DNA from 3 places in the Arthrobacter sp. CJL-S3 genome. Region 2 is predicted to be linked to each of the others. Evidence: predicted binding sites of a transcription regulator. Region 2 holds the regulator's gene; each other region holds the start of a gene.
What was found. The regulator LexA, encoded in region 2, represses DNA repair genes until DNA is damaged. The targets are predictions, from matches to a motif close to TCGAACANNTGTTCGA.

Region 1: the regulator LexA is predicted to act here: its motif matches at 2,313-2,328, upstream of AC06G6_RS09250 (LexA family protein).
Region 3: the regulator LexA is predicted to act here: its motif matches at 4,378-4,393, upstream of AC06G6_RS19805 (shikimate dehydrogenase).

Annotation. Positions count from the first base shown of each region.
Region 1 covers NZ_CM160046.1:2,044,965-2,051,226, forward strand. The annotation lists gene AC06G6_RS09240 (AfsR/SARP family transcriptional regulator) at 1-548, shown strand, start outside; gene AC06G6_RS09245 (Y-family DNA polymerase) at 583-1,875, opposite strand; gene AC06G6_RS09250 (LexA family protein) at 1,868-2,299, opposite strand; gene AC06G6_RS09255 (GNAT family N-acetyltransferase) at 2,410-3,351, opposite strand; gene AC06G6_RS09260 (class I SAM-dependent methyltransferase) at 3,607-4,371, shown strand; gene AC06G6_RS09265 (hypothetical protein) at 4,655-5,323, opposite strand; gene AC06G6_RS09270 (methyltransferase family protein) at 5,550-6,262, opposite strand, start outside.
Region 2 covers NZ_CM160046.1:1,500,014-1,506,275, forward strand. The annotation lists gene AC06G6_RS06720 (ATP-dependent DNA helicase) at 1-2,090, shown strand, start outside; gene hflX (GTPase HflX) at 1-4, shown strand, start outside; gene lexA (transcriptional repressor LexA) at 2,167-2,916, opposite strand; gene AC06G6_RS06730 (LysM peptidoglycan-binding domain-containing protein) at 3,277-3,729, shown strand; gene AC06G6_RS06735 (histidinol-phosphate transaminase) at 3,786-4,904, shown strand; gene hisB (imidazoleglycerol-phosphate dehydratase HisB) at 4,970-5,596, shown strand; gene hisH (imidazole glycerol phosphate synthase subunit HisH) at 5,593-6,262, shown strand, end outside.
Region 3 covers NZ_CM160046.1:4,307,194-4,313,455, reverse strand. The annotation lists gene AC06G6_RS19825 (TIGR03885 family FMN-dependent LLM class oxidoreductase) at 1-635, opposite strand, end outside; gene AC06G6_RS19820 (ATP-dependent DNA ligase) at 730-1,806, shown strand; gene AC06G6_RS19815 (MFS transporter) at 1,920-3,239, opposite strand; gene AC06G6_RS19810 (IclR family transcriptional regulator) at 3,591-4,331, shown strand; gene AC06G6_RS19805 (shikimate dehydrogenase) at 4,495-5,376, shown strand; gene AC06G6_RS19800 (bifunctional sugar phosphate isomerase/epimerase/4-hydroxyphenylpyruvate dioxygenase family protein) at 5,376-6,262, shown strand, end outside.

The DNA of each region.
Region 1 (6,262 bases), 540 kb from region 2:
CGCATGCCCTCTCGATGCAAGCCCTGGAGCTGGCCGCAGAGCCGCTGCTGGGCTTTGAACTCGTCGCGGACTGGGCAGAGGAGGCGCGAACCCGCCACGCAGCCGAGAAGGTCGCCGCCCTGATTCTCGCGGCAGAGACCGCAGCATTTCTCGACAAACCCGAGCTCGCCATTTCGCTGGCACAGACAGCCGTCCGGTCCGAGCCGCTTAATGAACGTGCGTGGACCATCCTTGTCGCGGGATATGAGCAGGCGGGACTGCCCGTGGAGGGCCTGTCCGCCTATGAACGCTGCCGCCGGCTGTTCGACCGCGACCTGGGCTGCGCCCCGGGACCGGCCCTGCAGGCTGCCCACTTGAGATTGTTGCGGCAGCGCGCTGAAGGAAACACCGAGCTCTCTGAGGTCCTGGCGGCCCTGCTTTATCTGGGGGAACGGCTGCACGGACCCAAATGCACGCAGCTTGCCGCCGAGGAAACCCGGCGCATGCAGGAGAACGCCGGCCGGGTCCTCGATTCCTTCCTGCAGCAGGCGCTGGCCACGACCGGATGACCCACCGTCTTTACCCGGCGGCCGTCCCGGGCAGTCACCCGGCCTTGACGACCGGGAGCTCGGCCCAGTGGGTCGTATACCGGGGGGACAGCATGTCGCGCCTCATGGTCCAGTCCGGCCCGCCCCGGAGTCCGGCGTGGCCGAGCCCGATGGAGCCGCGCCCGTACCTGCTGCTGACCTGCTCCAGCAGCGAGCCGATGCCGCGTTCCTCGTGCGGGTTTTCGAAGATCGCCAGGGGCGCCTGATTTCCGGTGGGGCGCAGATCGGTGACCATGATCCCCGCGCGGACATACGGGAGGCCGTCGTCGACCCTGGGGAGCAGCGCGTACGCCGCCCTGGCCAGGAGGAGCGGGTCAGCGGTGGGCATCGGCAGCGGCACGCACACCGAAGGGTAGGAGCTGGCGTGCCTGCTGTAGTGGGATGTGGCGGCAAACGCGGTCAGCACCTTTGCCTGCAGTCCGTGCCTGGCCAGCCGTGCACTGGCCTGCTGGGCATAAACGCCGAGGACCTGGCGCAGCCCGGCGCCGGTGGTGATCGGGGTGGCGAAGGAACGGCTGAAGATCAGCTGGTCGCGGCCGACCCTTTCCTCCTCCAGGGGGATGCAGGCAGTTCCCCGGAGTTCCAGGACGGTCCGCATCAACACCACAGAGAAACGGTCCCGGATCGTGACCGGGTCCGCGCGCGCGAGGTCCAGGATCGAATGGATTCCCAGGGCGTTGAGCCGTTTGGTCAGCCGCGCCGCGACTCCCCAGAGTTCGACGACGGACAGGCCCGCCATCAGCTTCTCCTGCTGGGCCACGGGCACGGCCTCCCAGTGGCAGACGCCGTCGAACGCCGGATTGTGTTTGGCCCACTTATTGGCCAGCTTGGCCAGTGTCTTGGTGCCGGCGATGCCAACGCAGACGGGGACACCGACGTTCCGGCGGACCGCCGTCTTCATGGTGTGGCCCAGCCGGTGGAGCTCCTCCGGGGTGCCGCTGACGCCCAGGAATGCCTCGTCGATGCTGTAGATCTCCAGCCAGGCGGAGTAGCGCCCGAGGAGTTCCATCACCCGGGCACTGATGTCCCCATAAAGCTCGTAGTTGCTGGACCGTGCGACGAGCCCCCATTCCCTGGCCCGGGGTGCGAGCTTGAACCAGGGCTCGCCGAGGGGGATCCCGAGTGCCTTGGCCTCGGGGGAGCGGGTCACCGCGCAGCCGTCGTTGTTGGAGAGCACCACCAGCGGGCGGCCCTCCAGGGAGGGGTCGAAGGCACGTTCGGCGCTGGCATAGAAGCAGTTCACGTCCACCAGGGCGATGCTGCCCCGGCCGGATCCGGCCCTAGACATGGTGCAGGCAGCGGGTCGCGACGCCCCAGATGACCAGATCGGACAGGCCCGGGACCCGGATGTCCGGATAGCGGGGATTGTCCGCCTGCAGCACCACGCCCGAAGCCGTCAGGCGCAGCCTCTTGACCGTGAGTTCGCCGTCCAGGACTGCAACGACGACGCAGCCGTCGCGGGGCTCGAGGGCACGGTTGACGATCAGCTCGTCGCCGTCGCTGATCCCCGCGCCCTCCATGGAGTCGCCGGAGACCCGCACGACATAGGTGCTCGTGATGTCCTTGATGAGGTGCTCATTGAGGTCGATCCGGCCGTCGAAGTAGTCCTGGGCCGGTGACGGGTAGCCGGCGGCGACCGGCACCGGCGAGATCAGGACCGACAGAAGAGAAGTGCCCGCGTCTATCACGCGGGGCCCGATGATTACGCCCACAACACACCTTTATTCGAATATATGTTCGATACATCCAGTGTAGCTCCGGGTGCTGACATTGGGCATTCTTTGCGGAGTGGCCGCTGTCCCAGGCTGCGGGGCCGGCCATTTCAGTTCGCGGACAGGCTGACGAAGTACTCCTGCTGGACCGGCCGCCTGCCCAGCTTCTGGGCCGTGCGCTGCGAGGGCAGGTTCCCTGCGTGGATGTGACCCCAGACGGTGTCCGCGCCCGAGCGTTGGCCGGTCAGGAAAGTTGACTGCACTGCCGGAGCCAAGCCCCTGCCACGCAGGCGTTCCGTCAGAAACACGTCCAGCATGCAGACTGCACGTCGGCCAAAGATCGGTGAGATTGTGGCAGCCACCAACCCGGCAAAGCCGTGGTCGTCCCGGAGCGTCATCAACAAGCCCTGGTCCGCCGCTTCCTGGAGCCCCTCCTCGTAGGACTCTGAAACAAACGGGGCGAGCATCGGGGCATCGGACCGCCACGCTTGATGTCCTTGCTGGTAATCGGCGAACACTTCAGTCGCCGCTTCGGGCCAGGAGATCGTCAGAGCCCCGGTCAGGTCCCGCTCGTCAGCTCTTGCTGCCACGCATAGGGACCCGGCCATGACTGTTGCCCACCTCTCTGTGGCGGATAGGTCGAGGCCTGGCTGCTCCCAAAATGTGAAGCCACGCACGCCCACCCCGTGGTAGGCCTCGGCCACCTGGGCGGCCAGTGTATCCGCAGACTCGGCGTCGTTTACTCGGGCAGTCGTCTTGACCGCCACGAACGGGAAGGCCGGATCGAGGTTGCGGTATCTGAGGCCCGAAATGACGGTGCTCCCATCGCTTGCGTCAAGTAGCCGCTCTGTCATGTTCCCGGTGCTGACGTCGACTCCGAGCCGGCCGATCCTGGCCGCCACAACGTCCGGTAACGCAAGAGCGGCGAGGGACCCTATGTCATCCATCTCGGCCTGCACTGCGTCCTCGGTGTCGTACCCGGCAGGAAGGTAATCCAATACCGGACGGGCGAAGGCGGCGAGTTGGTGGTCCGGCAGTCCAAAGGGGTTCATTGATCCCAAGGCTAACCGAATTGGCCGCTGGAGCTATTCGATCAAAAGCCGCTCCGCAAACTACGGCTAGTTCCATGGAAGACAATCCCCAGGTTCTATGGAAATGGCGGCAGAAAGGGGCGGATCACAACCACTTTGGAGAAGGCATAAAAGACACTATGGGGCGTCCTATAAGTGGTAGAGAAGGGCGGCTCTTGCTTGCTAGGGTCGACCCTGTTGTCCCGCCCGTGAGGAATCGCCTGAAAGGGAAGAGAAGTGAAGGCCAACCACTATGACGATTTCGCCGAGAACTACTCGGCTGAAAATGAGTCCAGCCTCCTCAACGCGTACTACGAGCGGCCGGCGATGATTGGCCTTGTCGGCGACGTGACCGGTCACCGTGTCCTGGACGCAGGGTGCGGCTCCGGGCCCCTGTCCGCGGCACTGACCGCGAAAGGCGCGATCATGACCGGCTTCGATTCCAGTCCTGCGATGCTGGCATTGGCAAGACAGCGATTGGGCGCGACCGCGGACCTGTTCGTGGCCGACCTGAGCAAGCCGCTCCCTTTCGCCGATGACTCCTTCGATGACGTTGTCTCGTCCTTGGTCCTGCACTATCTGGAGGACTGGTCAGCACCACTTGCCGAACTGCGGCGCGTGCTGAAGCCGGGCGGTCGCCTGATCCTGTCGGTCAACCACCCCACAGTCAGCGTTGTCACCCAACCAACGGAGGACTACTTCGCCATCCGGCAATACTCGGAGGAGTACGAGTTCGATGGCAAGTCTGCGGTCCTGACCTTCTGGCACCGACCACTTCACGAGATGATCAGCGCCTTCACGTCGGCGGGATACCGCGTAGCCACCGTGAGCGAACCAGGGCCAGCTCCAGACACGCCGCACGAACTCCTTCCGCCGCGCATCATCAGCGGCGAGAGGACGGCGTTCCTGTCCTTCATCTTCTTCGTCCTCGAAGCAAACAAAACCGCCATGCCCGTTTCGGCCGATGAGGAACTGGCGCCGGGGGTTGTTGGCAGCCGGTGAAGCTGGGCCTACTTCCATGACCGAACAGAATTCAACTGAAATAGCGGCAAAACTCTCAAGCTATGAGTTTCTGGGAATCGAATGGGTGGCAGCCCAGTCGAACGCCAAGAAGGCAAACAGGATCCTCCTCGAATTGCACGGGCTCCCCTCGTTGCCTTGATCAACCCCGAGGGCGACTACTCCTTCACCGCCAAGATGACTCTTCGTGAATACAGAGCCGGCGGATGAAGTTCGACTGGTAGAACGATCCGCGCCGCCCCCGCGGCGGCATGGGGAAGCGGAGTTAGGTGGCATCGTAGGGGGTTCCGAAGAGGGTGATTCCCCATTCCGGGTTGTGCAGCACAATTCCACTTTCCCGGCGCGCAAACTGAAGCGGAGCCTGAAGATACCGTTCCATCCGCGCCCGTTCCTGATCCCACGGGAAGGTGCACGTGTCCACATAGCTTTCCAGTGTCCCCGGATCCGGCGTGATTATTTCCCCGACAATGGTGATCTTGACCGCGTAGGAGGCACAGGGGATCCGCACGGTCATCAGCGGGTGGCCACGAACGATGCCGAACCTTATGGCGTAGTCGCCGGAACTCATTCCCGGACCACGGGGCACGGAGGCCGGCATCAAGGAACCGGAAGTGAAGTACTCACACTCCAGCATTCCGTTGGCCACGGAGTCCTCGGCACGCTGTGGGAGGCATTCATCTGCACCATGCCCGGCGGGGGCTGACGGAACCGATGGAGCCGAGGCGAGGGCCAAGCCTGGCAACAGTCCGGCGCCCGTCCACGGTTCGGCCGAGGCCGACAGTGGCCCGTTGGCTGGTTGCTTGCCGACCGACGTGCCTTGTGGGGGAGCCGAGCCGCAGGCTGCCGTCACCGCGACGATGACGAGGCACGCAACAGACAATAGGGTCGGCGACATGCGTTTGGCATAACGAACGGGTCCCCTGTGCGCAGCCATGATCCGAACACTAGGGGTCCGGGGTTATCACTGCAACGGGGGCACACGGTAACCGCTATGACAAAGGGATGCCGCTGATAGGAATGCCGGTCGGGAGGTTTGCTACTTGTTTGTGGATTTGCTGCGGAACCCGAAAGCTGTACACCCAGTCGGGCCCCAGCAGCAGGCCATCTTGCTCCAGCCGTCGGATCCACTGATCGCCACTCACCAAGATGCCGCAGCACAGTCATCGCCTCAGAGAATGCTGACTCGCAGAAATTTGAGGGATCCAGCAGCGGACCGTGTCGCGGTATTGCTGGAATTCTTCGCCGAACCTTTCCCTGAGGTCAGACTCCTCAAGCGGCCTGACGGCGTAGTTCCACACCAAGGAGCCCACGACTGCGTAGGCGACGACGAGCCAAGACTCGAGGATGAGGCCGACGGCGCCGCCCTGGACAATGCCAGCTACTGCCATCGGATTCCGAATCCAGCGATACGGGCCTGCGATGACCAGACGGTTGGGCATCGCCGATGGCAACGGCGTGCCATCTCCAAATGCCGACATCACTACTGCCGACCAGAAGCCCAGAGCGCTGGCGAGTCCTAGAATCGCGAGACCGATGGGACCTGCAACCGATGGGAAAGGGAGCGTCACCGTCCAGCGCTGCTCGAGTGCCGCTATGGCCAACGGAATCACTGCCAGGAAGAACCCCCAGAAGAGGACGATTTGCCCGAATGTGGAAGCCACATGGCCAGCAGCCTTCCGGCGGCTGCTGGCGGGACGGAATGCGAACGGTCCGCGGACAATCCACGCGGTCGGTATGCGCGCCAGCAGGACGAGGCAGAGAGCGCCCAGCGAACCTGCGGTGGCAGCGCCCATGCTCAGTAGGCCCCAGCCGGCTTCGGTCGTGATGGTGGCATATACCGCCAGCGCGGCGGCGACGACGCCGGTCCAGACGG
Region 2 (6,262 bases):
CTGAAACCGCGGGGACCGAACCCGGCGAAGAACCTTCGGCGGGACCACGCAGCCCGGCCGGCGGGGAGTTCGTCATCGAACTGCTCGACCGCGCCGTGTCCGGCATGGGCGGACAGAGCCGCGACGGCCAGCACGAGATGGCCCGGCAGGTGGCGCACGCGATTGACAGCGGCGACCACCTGCTGGTCCAGGCCGGGACCGGAACCGGCAAGTCCCTCGCCTACCTGATCCCGCTGATCGCCCATTCGCTCGTCAGCGACAAGCCCACCCTGGTCTCCACGGCCACGCTGGCCCTCCAGACCCAGATCGTCGGCCGGGACCTGCCGCGGCTGCTGAAGACCATTACCCCGGCGCTGGAACGGCCCGTCAAGGTCGCCCTCGTCAAGGGCCGTTCCAACTATGTGTGCCGCCACAAGCTCGAAGGCGGCTTCCCCTCCGAGGAGCCCTCCGAGGGCCAGCTCTTCTCGCTCGGCGAGGACACCTCCGTCCCGCATTTCGCCGCGGCGATGGGCGGCCCGTCGTCCCAGCTCGGCAAGGAGGTCGTCCGGCTGCGCGAATGGGCCGAGGACACCGTGACGGGGGACCGGGATGAACTCCTGCCCGGGGTCACGGACCGTGCCTGGCGGCAGGTCTCCGTCACCTCCATGGAGTGTCTGGGCGCGCAGAAGTGCCCCCTCGCGGCCGAATGCTTTTCCGAACTGGCCCGGCAGAACGCCGCGGACGCCGACGTCGTCGTCACCAACCACGCCATGCTGGCCGTCAGCGCCTTCGAGGGCCTCGCGGTCCTGCCGGAGTACGACGTTGTGGTGGTCGATGAAGCCCACGAGCTGCAGGACCGGGTGACGGGCGCCGTGTCCGGCCAGCTCTCCGTCGCGATGGTGCACGTTGCCGCGTCCGGGGCCCGGAAGAACACGGGCATCACCGTGGACGCCCTGAACAACGCCGCGTCCAACCTCGAACTTGCCATTGAAGGGGTCCCCAGCGGCCTCATGCCCAACGGCCTGAACAGCGAACAGCTGGACTGCGTGGACCAGTTGCGGGACGCCTGCCGCGCGGCGCTCTCGGACTCCAAGGGGGACAGCGCCAACACCGCCGACGGCGGCCGCCAGCTCGCGCGCTCCCGCCTTATGGTGATCCTGGAGCTCTGCGAACGGCTGCTCGCCGCCCGCGAAAACCGCGAAGTGGTCTGGTTCTCCCGCAACAGCACCTTCGACCCGCAGCAGGGTTACTCCCAGCCCGACGAGTCCGCGCCGGCCCTGATCAACATCGCCCCGCTCAGCGTCGCCGGGCGGCTCCGCGAGGGCCTGTTCGCGGACCACACCGTGATCCTGACCTCGGCGACCCTGGCGATCGGGTCCGCGTTCGAACCGGCCGCCGCCGGCCTGGGCCTGGTCGGACCGGGTGCCCCGAGCTGGACCGGGGTCGACGTCGGCTCGCCCTTCGAGTACCCGAAACAGGGCATCCTCTATGTGGCCAAGCACCTGCCCAAACCCGGCCGTGGCACGTCCCCGGAGGCCCTCGACGAGCTCGAGAAGCTGATCCGGGCCTCCGGCGGCGGGGCCCTGTGCCTGTTCTCGTCCCGGCGCGCTGCCGAGGACGCCGCCGAGGCGCTGCGGCCGCGGCTGGACATGAGCATCCTCTGCCAGGGGGATTCGACCATGACCGCGCTGGTGAAACAGTTCGCCGACGAACCGGACACCTGCCTCTTCGGCACCATGTCGCTGTGGCAGGGTGTCGACGTGCCGGGGACCTCATGCCGTCTCGTCGTGATTGACCGGATCCCGTTCCCGCGGCCCGACGATCCGCTGATGACGGCCCGGTCCCGTGCGGTGGCCCAGGCCGGCGGCAACGGCTTCATGAGCGTGTCCGCGACCCACGCCGCCATCCGGCTGGCCCAGGGCGCCGGGCGCCTGATCCGCACCACAACGGACCGGGGAGTGGTGGCAGTGCTCGACTCACGGCTCACCACCGAGCGGTACGGGGGATTCCTCCGCGCCGCCCTGCCGCCGTTCTGGCCCACCACCGACCCCGCGATCGCCCTCGCGGCCCTGGAGCGGCTCGCAAAGGAATCCAGGCAGCCCGCCACGTAGCCCGGCGGGAACGCCAAGGGCCCCGTCCGGTGCGGGCGGGGCCCTTCGCAGCTGTCGGCGTGCCGGCTGACCGGTCCTAGAGGGAGCGCAGAACCGAGACGACTTTGCCCATGATGACGGCGTGATCGCCGAGGATGGGCTCGTACTGGGTGTTCTGCGGCAGCAGCCAGGTATGGCCGTCGCGCTGGCGGAACGTCTTGACTGTCGCTTCGTCGTCCAGCAGCGCGGCGACGATGTCACCGTTGACGGCGTCGCCCTGCTGGCGCACGACCACCCAGTCACCGTCGCAGATGGCGGCGTCGATCATCGAATCCCCCGCAACCTTGAGCATAAAGAGCTCGCCGTGGCCCACGAGCTGGCGGGGCAGCGGCATCACGTCCTCGACGACCTGGTCGGCCAGGATCGGGCCGCCGGCGGCGATGCGGCCCACCAGCGGCACCATGGCGGTGTCGGTGGCGCTGGCCAGTTCGGACACGGACAATCCGCCGACCGTGCGCAGGCCGCCCGACTTCTCAGCCCCGGACATCTTCGTCGTTCCCTCGTCGAGGGTCAGCGGCATCAGCACTTCCATGGCACGGGGGCGCTTGGGGTCGCGCCGCAGGTAGCCGAGTTTTTCCAGCTGTGAGAGCTGGTGGGTGACGCTGGAGAGGCTTGCCAGGCCGACGGTGTCGCCGATCTCGCGCATCGAGGGCGGATAGCCGTTGTCCGTGACCGAGCGCTGGATCGTTTCCAGGATCTTCTTTTGCCGGACGGTGAGGCTTTTGGGTGGCCGGGCCGCCTGCGGGCCCCGCTGGGTGGCCCTGCCGCCAGTGGCTTGTGCTGCCATGTTCGCCAACGCCTTTCCGTTCCGCCCGGCTGCCGTGGCTGCGGCTGCCGGGAACTTCCGGTCTGAAATGTCAGACCCTGCTGATCAACTACAGAAGTGGTTGTTCTTTGACTCAAACGTAGGCCAGCCGCAGGGCTTTTTCAAACATTTGTTCTAGCGAGTCTCGACATTGTTCGTTAATAAGTGCTAAAACAGAACAAGCAAGGTTCGAATATGTGTTCTAGTCATTCTCTGTTTTGAGGGTGGGGCACTGTTCGGGCACAGCATGACGTTCGGTTCTTTGTTCGAAGGTTAGGCCGGTTGGCGGCAAGTACGTGGAGTACGCCGGGCGGCACAGTATGGTCCAGGAGGGCTCAGTTCATGTCAGCATCAAGCGCGTTTCACGACACTTTCGGCCGCGACGCATTCGGCGAGTACGGCCGGCCCGACGGCGGTGCGTCCGCCGGCCGGCAGGGCACGGCCAGCAAGCGGGGCGCCGTTGGCAAGCAGCGGGCCAAGCAGGCGCCGCTGCGGCTCACCCGGCGGGGGCGCTTTGTCTTCATCGGGGTGCCGCTGATCCTGCTGGCCGCGCTCATCCTTACCCTCAGCGGCTTCCTCAACGCCCCGGCCAAGGCGGCGGAGTCCGCAGCCGGGCTGTCGCTGACCCCCACGGTGACAGTGACGGTGCAGCCCGGTGAGTCGTTGTGGGCGATCGCCGCATCCGTGGCACCGGAACGGGACCCCCGCGACGTTGTCACCGATATCATCCAGCTGAACAACCTCGAAGCCGCCCGCGTCGTTCCCGGCCAGGCGCTCTTCATCCCGTCCAAGTAAGCCGTTCAACCCGTCACAGTTTCAGGGCCCGCCGCGGTCTCACTTAAACTGGTGCAGTGACTGACCAGCTAGAGCGCCTGAACCGACTTCCCCTCCGGACCAATCTGCGCGGACTGACGCCGTACGGCGCGCCGCAGCTGGACGTCCCCATCCTGCTCAATGTCAACGAGAACACTCATGGTGTTCCCGCCGACGTGCGCGCCGCCATCTCGGAGGCCGTCACGATCGCCGCGGCCGGCTTGAACCGTTACCCGGACCGCGAGTTCACGGAACTGCGCGAAGCCCTCGCGGAATACCTCGGGCACGGACTCGGGGCGGACAACATCTGGGCAGCAAACGGCTCCAACGAGGTTCTCCAGCAGATCCTCCAGGCGTTCGGCGGCCCGGGGCGCACCGCCCTCGGATTCCCTCCCACGTACTCCATGTACCCGCTGCTGGCCTCCGGCACGGACACCGGGTACATCGTCGGGGTCCGCGCCGACGACTACGGACTCAGTGCCGCCTCGGCCGCCCGCCAGGTCCGCGAACTCCAGCCGAACATCGTTTTCCTGTGCTCCCCGAACAACCCCACCGGCACCGGGCTGGGCCTGGACGTCGTGGAGGCCGTCTACGAGGCCGGGGAAGCCAGCCAGACCATCGTGATCGTCGACGAGGCGTACCACGAGTTCGCCCACGACGGCACGCCCAGCGCCCTCACGCTGCTGCCCGGCCGGGAACGGCTGATCGTCTCGCGGACCATGAGCAAGGCCTTCGCCCTCGCCGGCGCCCGGGTTGGCTACATGGCCGCGGCGCCGGAGGTGACCGACGCCCTGCGCCTGGTCCGGCTCCCGTACCACCTCTCGGCCATCACCCAGGCGACAGCCCTGGCCGCCCTGCACCACCGGGTCGCGCTGATGGCCGACGTCGAGGACATCAAGCGCCAGCGGGACAGGATCGTGTCCGAATTGCAGCGGATGGGCCTCAAGCCGGCTGCCTCCGACTCGAACTACGTCTTCTTCGGCGGTCTGGACAACCCGCACGAGGTCTGGCAGGGCCTGCTCGACGCCGGTGTGCTGGTCCGGGACGTGGGCATTCCGGGGCACCTGCGTGTCACCGCCGGGACTGAGACGGAAACCACAGCCTTCCTCGAAGCCCTCGAACGGATCCTGGCCGGCCGCGCCGTGCAGCCCGCCTAGACTTAACCCAGGACATCCACCCTGCCCTGTTCGCCGGGCACCGTCGTCATCCAAAGGACACCCACATGAGCAACACCGGATCAACCGCTGCCGAGGGCCGGACCGCACGCATGGAACGGACCACCAGCGAGTCATCCGTGCTGGTCGAGATCAACCTGGACGGCACCGGCGTCTCGGACATCAGCACCTCGGTGCCGTTCTACGACCACATGCTGACGGCGCTGAGCAAGCACTCCCTGATCGACATGACGGTCAAGGCCACCGGCGACACGCACATTGACGTCCACCACACGGTCGAGGATGTGGCCATCACCTTCGGCGAGGTCCTGCGCACCGCGCTCGGAAACAAGGCCGGGATCCGCCGCTTCGGCGAAGCCACCGTTCCCCTCGACGAGGCCCTCGCGCACGCCGTCGTCGATGTCTCCGGCCGCCCGTACCTCGTGCACGGCGGCGAGCCTGCCGGCCAGGAATACCACCTGATCGGCGGACACTTCACCGGTTCCCTGACCCGCCACGTCTTCGAGGCGATCACCCTGCACGCCGGAATCTGCCTGCACATGAACGTCACCGCCGGCCGGGACCCGCACCACATCGTCGAGGCCCAGTTCAAGGCCTTCGCCCGCGCCCTGCGCGCCGCCGTCGAGCCGGATCCCCGCGTCGAGGGCATCCCGTCGACCAAGGGTGCCCTGTGACCGGGAAGATCCTGAAGGACGGCGCCATCATCGACCCGGACGCCGGCCGGAAGCCGGCCTCGCCGGACGGCAAGCCCACCGTCACGGTCCTGGACTACGGCTCCGGCAACGTCCGGTCCGCCGTGCGCGCCCTCGAACGCGCCGGCGCCGAGGTCATCCTCAGCTCCCGGCCGGAGGACGTCCTCAACGCCGATGGCCTCGTGGTCCCCGGGGTCGGGGCGTTCGAAACCGTGATGCGCGAGCTCAAAGCCGTTGATGCCATCCGCATGATCGGGCGCCGCGTCGCTGGCGGCCGCCCCGTGCTGGCCATCTGCGTGGGCCTCCAGGTCCTCTTCGAGGCCGGCGTCGAGCACGGCACCGTCGCGGAAGGCATGGGGGAGTGGCCCGGAAAGGTCGAGCTCCTTCCCGCCGACGTCGTCCCGCACATGGGCTGGAACACCGTGTCCGTCCCGGCGGGGTCCAAGCTGTTCGCCGGTGTCGAGGACGAACGCTTCTACTTCGTGCACTCCTACGGGGTCCAGCAGTGGGACTTCGACGTCATCCAGCCGCGCATGACGGCGCCGCTTGTCACTTGGTCGGAGCATGGTGCCCCGTTCATCGCCGCCGTGGAAAACGGCCCGCTGTGCGCCACGCAGTTCCACCCGGAGAAGTCCGGCGACGCCGGCG
Region 3 (6,262 bases), 1.6 Mb from region 2:
ACGGCTTTGCCCCTGCCGCCGGCATCCCGGTAGGCGGCGAGCATGTCCTTCAGCTTCGCGTGCGGCTGGTTGACCGTCACCAGCCCGTCCGCCCAGGCCGCCCCGCGGCGCGCCGTTTCCACACTGACGGCCGGAGCAATCAGCGGCGGTTTGATCTCCGGCACGTCCCAGATCCGAGCCTGCTGGACGGTGACCAGGCCGTCCCGGGTCACCTCCTGGCCGTCGTGGAGGTCGCGGATGATCTGCACGGCTTCCTCGAGGCGCTGCTGCCGCGTCGCCTTGTCCGGCCAGGCGTCCCCCGTGACGTGCTCGTTCATGTACTCGCCGCTGCCCGGCGCCAGCCAGAACCGGCCGGGAAACATGTCCGCGAGGGTGGCCGAGGCGTGCGCGATGATGGCGGGGTGGTAGCGCTGGCCCGGAGCCGTCACGACGCCGAGGCGCAGCTTGGTGGTGGCCAGCGCGGCCCCGAGCCAGGACCAGGCGAAACCGGAATGGCCCTGCCGGGCGGACCAGGGTTCGATGTGGTCCGAGCACATGGCGGCGTCGAAGCCGGCCTGCTCCGCCAGCTGCACGTCCTTGAGGAGCTGGCCGGGACTGATCTGTTCGTGCGATGCGTGGAAACCGAGGGTAGCCATCGTTCATGTCTACCCTCGGCCCGGCCGGATGTCGAGGAAAGCCTGCCCCGCCGGGCCTCTGGCGGGCGGCGCGGGGCCCGGCAACAATAGGGGCATGCGACTGCCCCTGATGCCCCCGATCGCCCCCATGCTGGCGAAAGCCGTGACGTCCCTGCCCGACGGCGCCCTGATGTTCGAGCCGAAGTGGGATGGGTTCCGTTCCATCATCTTCCGCGACGGCGCCGACGTGGAGATCGGCAGCCGCAACGGCAAGCCCCTGACCCGCTACTTCCCCGAACTGGTGGAGGCCCTGAAGGCAAACCTCCCGCCGCGCTGCGTGCTCGACGGCGAGATCATCATGGTCGGCGCCTCCGGCGACCGGCTCGACTTCGACACCCTGCAGCAGCGGATCCACCCCGCCGCGAGCCGGGTCCGGCTGCTGGCCGAACAGACGCCGGCGAGTTTCGTCGCGTTCGATCTGCTGGCGCTCGACGACGAGGACCTCACCGCCCGTCCCTTCGCCGAGCGGCGCGCGGCGTTGGAACGCGTGCTCGCCGGAAGTGCGGCCCCGGTCCACCTCACCGCCGCGACCCGGGACAGGGGAACCGCCGAGGAGTGGTTCCACCAGTTCGAGGGCGCCGGGCTCGACGGGATCGTGGCCAAGCCGCTGGACGGGCCTTACCTGCCGGACAAGCGCTCCATGTTTAAGGTCAAACATGCCCGCACCGCCGACTGCGTGGTCGCCGGGTACCGGGTACACACCTCCGGGCCGGACCGGATCGGCTCGCTGCTGCTGGGGCTCTACGACGACGCGGGCGGACTGGCGAGCGTGGGCGTGGTGGGGGCCTTTCCGCTGCAACGGCGCAAGGAGCTCTTCGAGGAGCTCCAGCCGCTCGTGACCAGCTTCGAGGAACACCCCTGGGACTGGGCCCGGCAGGAGGAAGGGACCCGGACCCCGCGCAATGCCGAGGGCAGCCGGTGGAGCGGCGGCAAGGACCTTTCCTTTACTCCGCTCCGCCCGGACCGCGTGGTTGAGGTGAAGTACGACCACATGGAGGGGACACGGTTCCGGCACACGGCGCAGTTTGTCCGCTGGCGCCCGGACCGGGATCCGCGTTCGTGCACCTATGAACAGCTCGAAGAGCCGGTCAGGTACGATCTGGCCGAGGTGCTGGCGACCGGCACGGGCTGACCCGGCGTTCCGGTCCGTCCGCCGCGACACGGAGAAGCCCGGCGCGTCCTGTGAACACGCCGGGCTTCCGGTGCTGCGGCCCAAGGTAACCGGGCGGGAATGCTGCGGCCGGGTTACTTGACGCCGAGCTGCTTGGTGGGAATCTTGAAGGATTCCTTGGCGGTCAGGGCCGAGACGGCCGAGATGAGGCAGATGACAGCGGTGAAGATGCTGATCTGCACCCAGCCGCCGGGCTTGGTGCCGCCCATGGCTGCGACGATCGCCGGTGCGAAGCCTGCCATCAGGAAGCCGAGCTGGGTGCCGATGGCCAGGCCGGAGAAGCGGACCTTGGTACTGAACATTTCGGCGTAGAAGGCGGGCCAGACAGAGTTGGCGGCAGCGTAGCCGAAGGAGAAGAAGCCGATGGCGGCCAGGAACATCAGCGGGACGCTGCCGGACTCGAGGCTGAGCAGGAACACCGGCGTCAGGACCGCACTGGCCACGGCGCCGTAGATGAAGACCGGCTTGCGGCCGATCCGGTCCGCGAGCATGCCGAACAGCGGCTGGGTGCCGAGGGCGATGAAGTTCGCGCCGACGACGAGCCAGAGGGTGGTGGTGCCGTCCACACCGGCGACGTTCTTGGCGTAGGCGATGGCCAGCGTGCCGAAGACGGTGGAGACGGCGGCGATGAAGGCGCAGGCGACGACGCGGAGGACATCGCGCCAGTGGTGCTTGAGCAGGTCGGCGACGGGGAGCTTGGAGATCTGGGCGGTCTTCTGGGCTTCCTCGAAGGCCGGGGGCTCGTGCAGGGTGCGGCGGATGAAGAACGCAACAAGCACCACAACGGCGCTGAGCCAGAACGGGATACGCCAACCGATGCCGTACTTGATCTCGTCCGGCAGGGCCAGGACGGGGATAAAGACGAGGGCCGCGAGGATCTGGCCGCCCTGGGTGCCGGTCAGCGTCCAGGAGGTGAAGAAGGCGCGGCGGTTGTCCGGGGCGTGTTCCAGCGTCATCGACGAGGCTCCGGCCTGCTCGCCGGCAGCGGAGAGGCCCTGGCAGAGACGCGCCAGCACCAGCAGTGCCGGAGCCCACCAGCCGATGGTGTTGAAGTCGGGCAGGCAGCCGATCATAAAGGTGGAGGCGCCCATCAACAGGAGCGTGAACATCAGGACCTTGCGGCGGCCGACCCGGTCACCGAAGTGGCCCAGGATGACGGCGCCGATCGGCCGGGCAATGTAGGCGAAACCGAACGTCGCGAAGGACATAATCGCCGCGTTGGCGCCGGCGTCGGGGAAGAAGACCGTGGGGAAGATCAGGGCGGCGGCGGATCCGAAGATAAAGAAGTCGTAATACTCGACGGCGCTGCCGAGGAAACTGGCGAGGGCTGCCTTCTTCGGTGTCCCGGCCGGTGCGTCAGTGCCCGGCGTCGTAGACGGGAGTGTCTGGCTCATGGAGTTCCTTTTGTGTGACGACATTGTCGCGGATGGATCAGGAAGGTCTCGGCCGCCGCTGGCTTTAAGTGTGCGGCAGCCGGAGGTTCGTGGAAAGACCCGGACGAGTAGCCACATGGTGGGAGCTACTTGTGCGATGTAGCAATCATGACTGTGAGGGCGGTCACTTGTCAACAAAAATAATCACTATCTAGAAATAGCTCTCACCATGTGAGAGCATTGAGCCATGAGTGTGAATCAAGACACAGAAGCGGCCGCGGCCGCCGCCACCCTTCCAGAACCCGCCGGCAACGGCGCGGCAGCCGGCGCAAGGCCGGCGCCAAGGCTGGCAAGGAGGACTCCCGGACGGACATGGTCGGCAAGGCCCTGGGGCTGCTGGTTCTGCTTGGCGACGAGCCCCGGGGCGCGAGTGCCGCCGAGCTGTCCCGCCGGGCGGAGCTTCCCTTCAGCACCACCTACCGCCTGCTGGGTTCCCTGACCCGCGACGGCTTCGTGGACTACGAGCCGGACGGCCGCCGCTACCACCTGGGCCTGCGCATCTTCCAGCTCGGCCAGCGGGTGTCCAACCACCACGGATTCGCCGGCACGGCCCTGCCGATCCTGCGGCGTGTCACGGAGGAGACGGGCGAGGCCACCATCCTGTCGGTGCGCGACGGACACCACCATCTCACCGTCAACAAGGTGGACGGCCCGCAGACGTTCCGCGTCACAAGCGACCCGGGGCACCTGGGCGCCCTGCACACCACCTCGGTCGGCAAGGCGCTCGTGGCCTTCGCCGACGACGCCACCCGCAGCCAGCTCGTCGAAGAACTCGAACTGGAGCCGCTGACCGAATTTTCCATCACCGACCGGGAGGCCTTCCGGGCCGAGATCGAGCTGGTGCGCAAGCGCGGCTACGCCCTGATGGACGAGGAAAACGAACTCGGCATGCGCGCCGTCGCCGTCCCGGTCTTCAATTCCCAGGGCCACGCCTTCGCCGCGCTGGCCACGGCGGTCCCGGTGTTCCGGATGGGCGCGGAGGCCCTCGTCGCCCTGGTTCCGCTGCTCCAGTCGGCGGCGGCGGAGCTCTCTGCCCGGCTGCCCCAGCAATGAGCCCCGCGGCCCGCACCGTCATGAGCCGTCGAAAAGTGTTCGCTAGTAGAACAACCGTGCAACATATGAACTTTTGCGGTACTGTAATCCCCAACACCCGGCCCGCGGCCGGCGCCCCGCGCGTCCCCGCCCGCCGAGTGCCGTTGTCAAAGGAGCTATACGGATGAGCAATCGAGCAGAGTCCTTTCTTGTGGGCCTGATAGGTGACGGCGTGACGCCGTCCCTCACGCCCCCCATGCACGAACGCGAAGGCGATGTGCAGGGCCTCCGGTACCTCTACCGCCCCATCGACCTGACCGAGCTGGGGCTTCCCGGCCAGAGCGTCGGTGAGCTCCTCACCGGCGCCTACCGTCTGGGCTTCAACGGACTGAACATCACCCACCCCTGCAAGCAACTGGTCCTGGAACACCTGGACGAGGTCACTCCGGACGCCCGGCGCCTCGGTGCGGTCAACACGGTGACCATCCGGGACGGCCGCTTCATCGGCCACAACACCGACTTCTCCGGGTTCGCCGCCGCGCTCGCCACGGGCCTGCCGGGAGCCAGGCTGAACCGCGTGGTGCAGCTGGGTGCGGGGGGTGCCGGCTCCGCCGTCGCCTACGCCCTGCTCACCGCCGGGGTCCGCGAACTGGACCTGGTAGATACCGATTCGGCCCGCTGCGCGGCACGCGCCGCCGAACTCTCCGGTTTCTTCCCGGACCAGCTGGTCACCGCACGGACGACATCGGAGCTGCCGCAGCTGATGCCGCTGGCAGACGGCCTGGTCCACTGCACCCCGGTGGGCATGGCCGCCCACCCCGGCGTCCCGCTGGACATGTCCCTCGTGGCAGCCCGGCACTGGGTCGCGGACATTGTCTACCGGCCGATCGAGACCGAGCTGATCCGTGAGGCCCGCGCCAAGGGCTGCGACGTGCTTGACGGCGGCCGGATGGCCGTGGGACAGGCCGCCGACGCCTTCCGGATCTTCACCGGCCTCGAAGCGGATGCGGACCGGATGCGCGCCCACTTCCTGGAACTCGTCGCCGCGGAAGAGGTGGCCGCCTGATGCGCACCGGAATCGCCACCGTCTGCCTCTCCGGCACCCTGCGGGAAAAAATGCAGGCCTGCGCCCTTGCGGGCTTCGACGGGATCGAAATCTTCGAACAGGACCTCGTCACCTCCCCGCTGAGCCCGGAAGAGGTCCGGAAGACGGCCGCCGACCTCGGACTGACCCTGGACCTCTACCAGCCGTTCCGCGACTTCGACAGCGTGCCGGAGGACCTGCTCGCCGCCAACCTTCGCCGGGCGGCAGCGAAGTTCCGGCTGATGTCCCGGCTCGGGATGGACACCATCCTGGTCTGCTCCAACGTGGCCACCGCCAGCATTGATGACGACGGGCTGAGGGCCGAACAGCTCGCGGCCCTCGCCGCCCTCGCCCAGGACCACGGCGTCAAGGTGGCCTACGAGGCACTCGCCTGGGGCAAATATGTCAACGACTACGAGCACGCCCACCGGCTCGTGGAAGCGGTGGACCACCCCAACCTGGGCACCTGCCTGGACTCGTTCCACATTCTCTCCCGCGACTGGGACACCGCAAGAATCGAATCCTTCAACCCGGAGAAGATCTTCTTCGTCCAGGTGGCCGACGCGCCCAAACTGTCCATGGACGTGCTGTCCTGGAGCCGGCACCACCGGGTGTTCCCGGGGGAAGGACAGTTCGCGCTCGCGAAATTCCTCGGCCACGTGGTCCGTGCCGGCTACACCGGCCCGGTGTCCCTCGAGGTCTTCAACGACGTCTTCCGCCAGTCCGACGCCGACCGCACGGCCGTGGATGCCATGCGGTCCCTGATCTGGCTCGAGGAGCAGAGCGCCAAATGGCTGGACGGGGCGCAGGCCTCCGACAACGGCGCCGGCACCCGTGCCGATAACGCTGCGCCGCGCCGCCGCCGTTA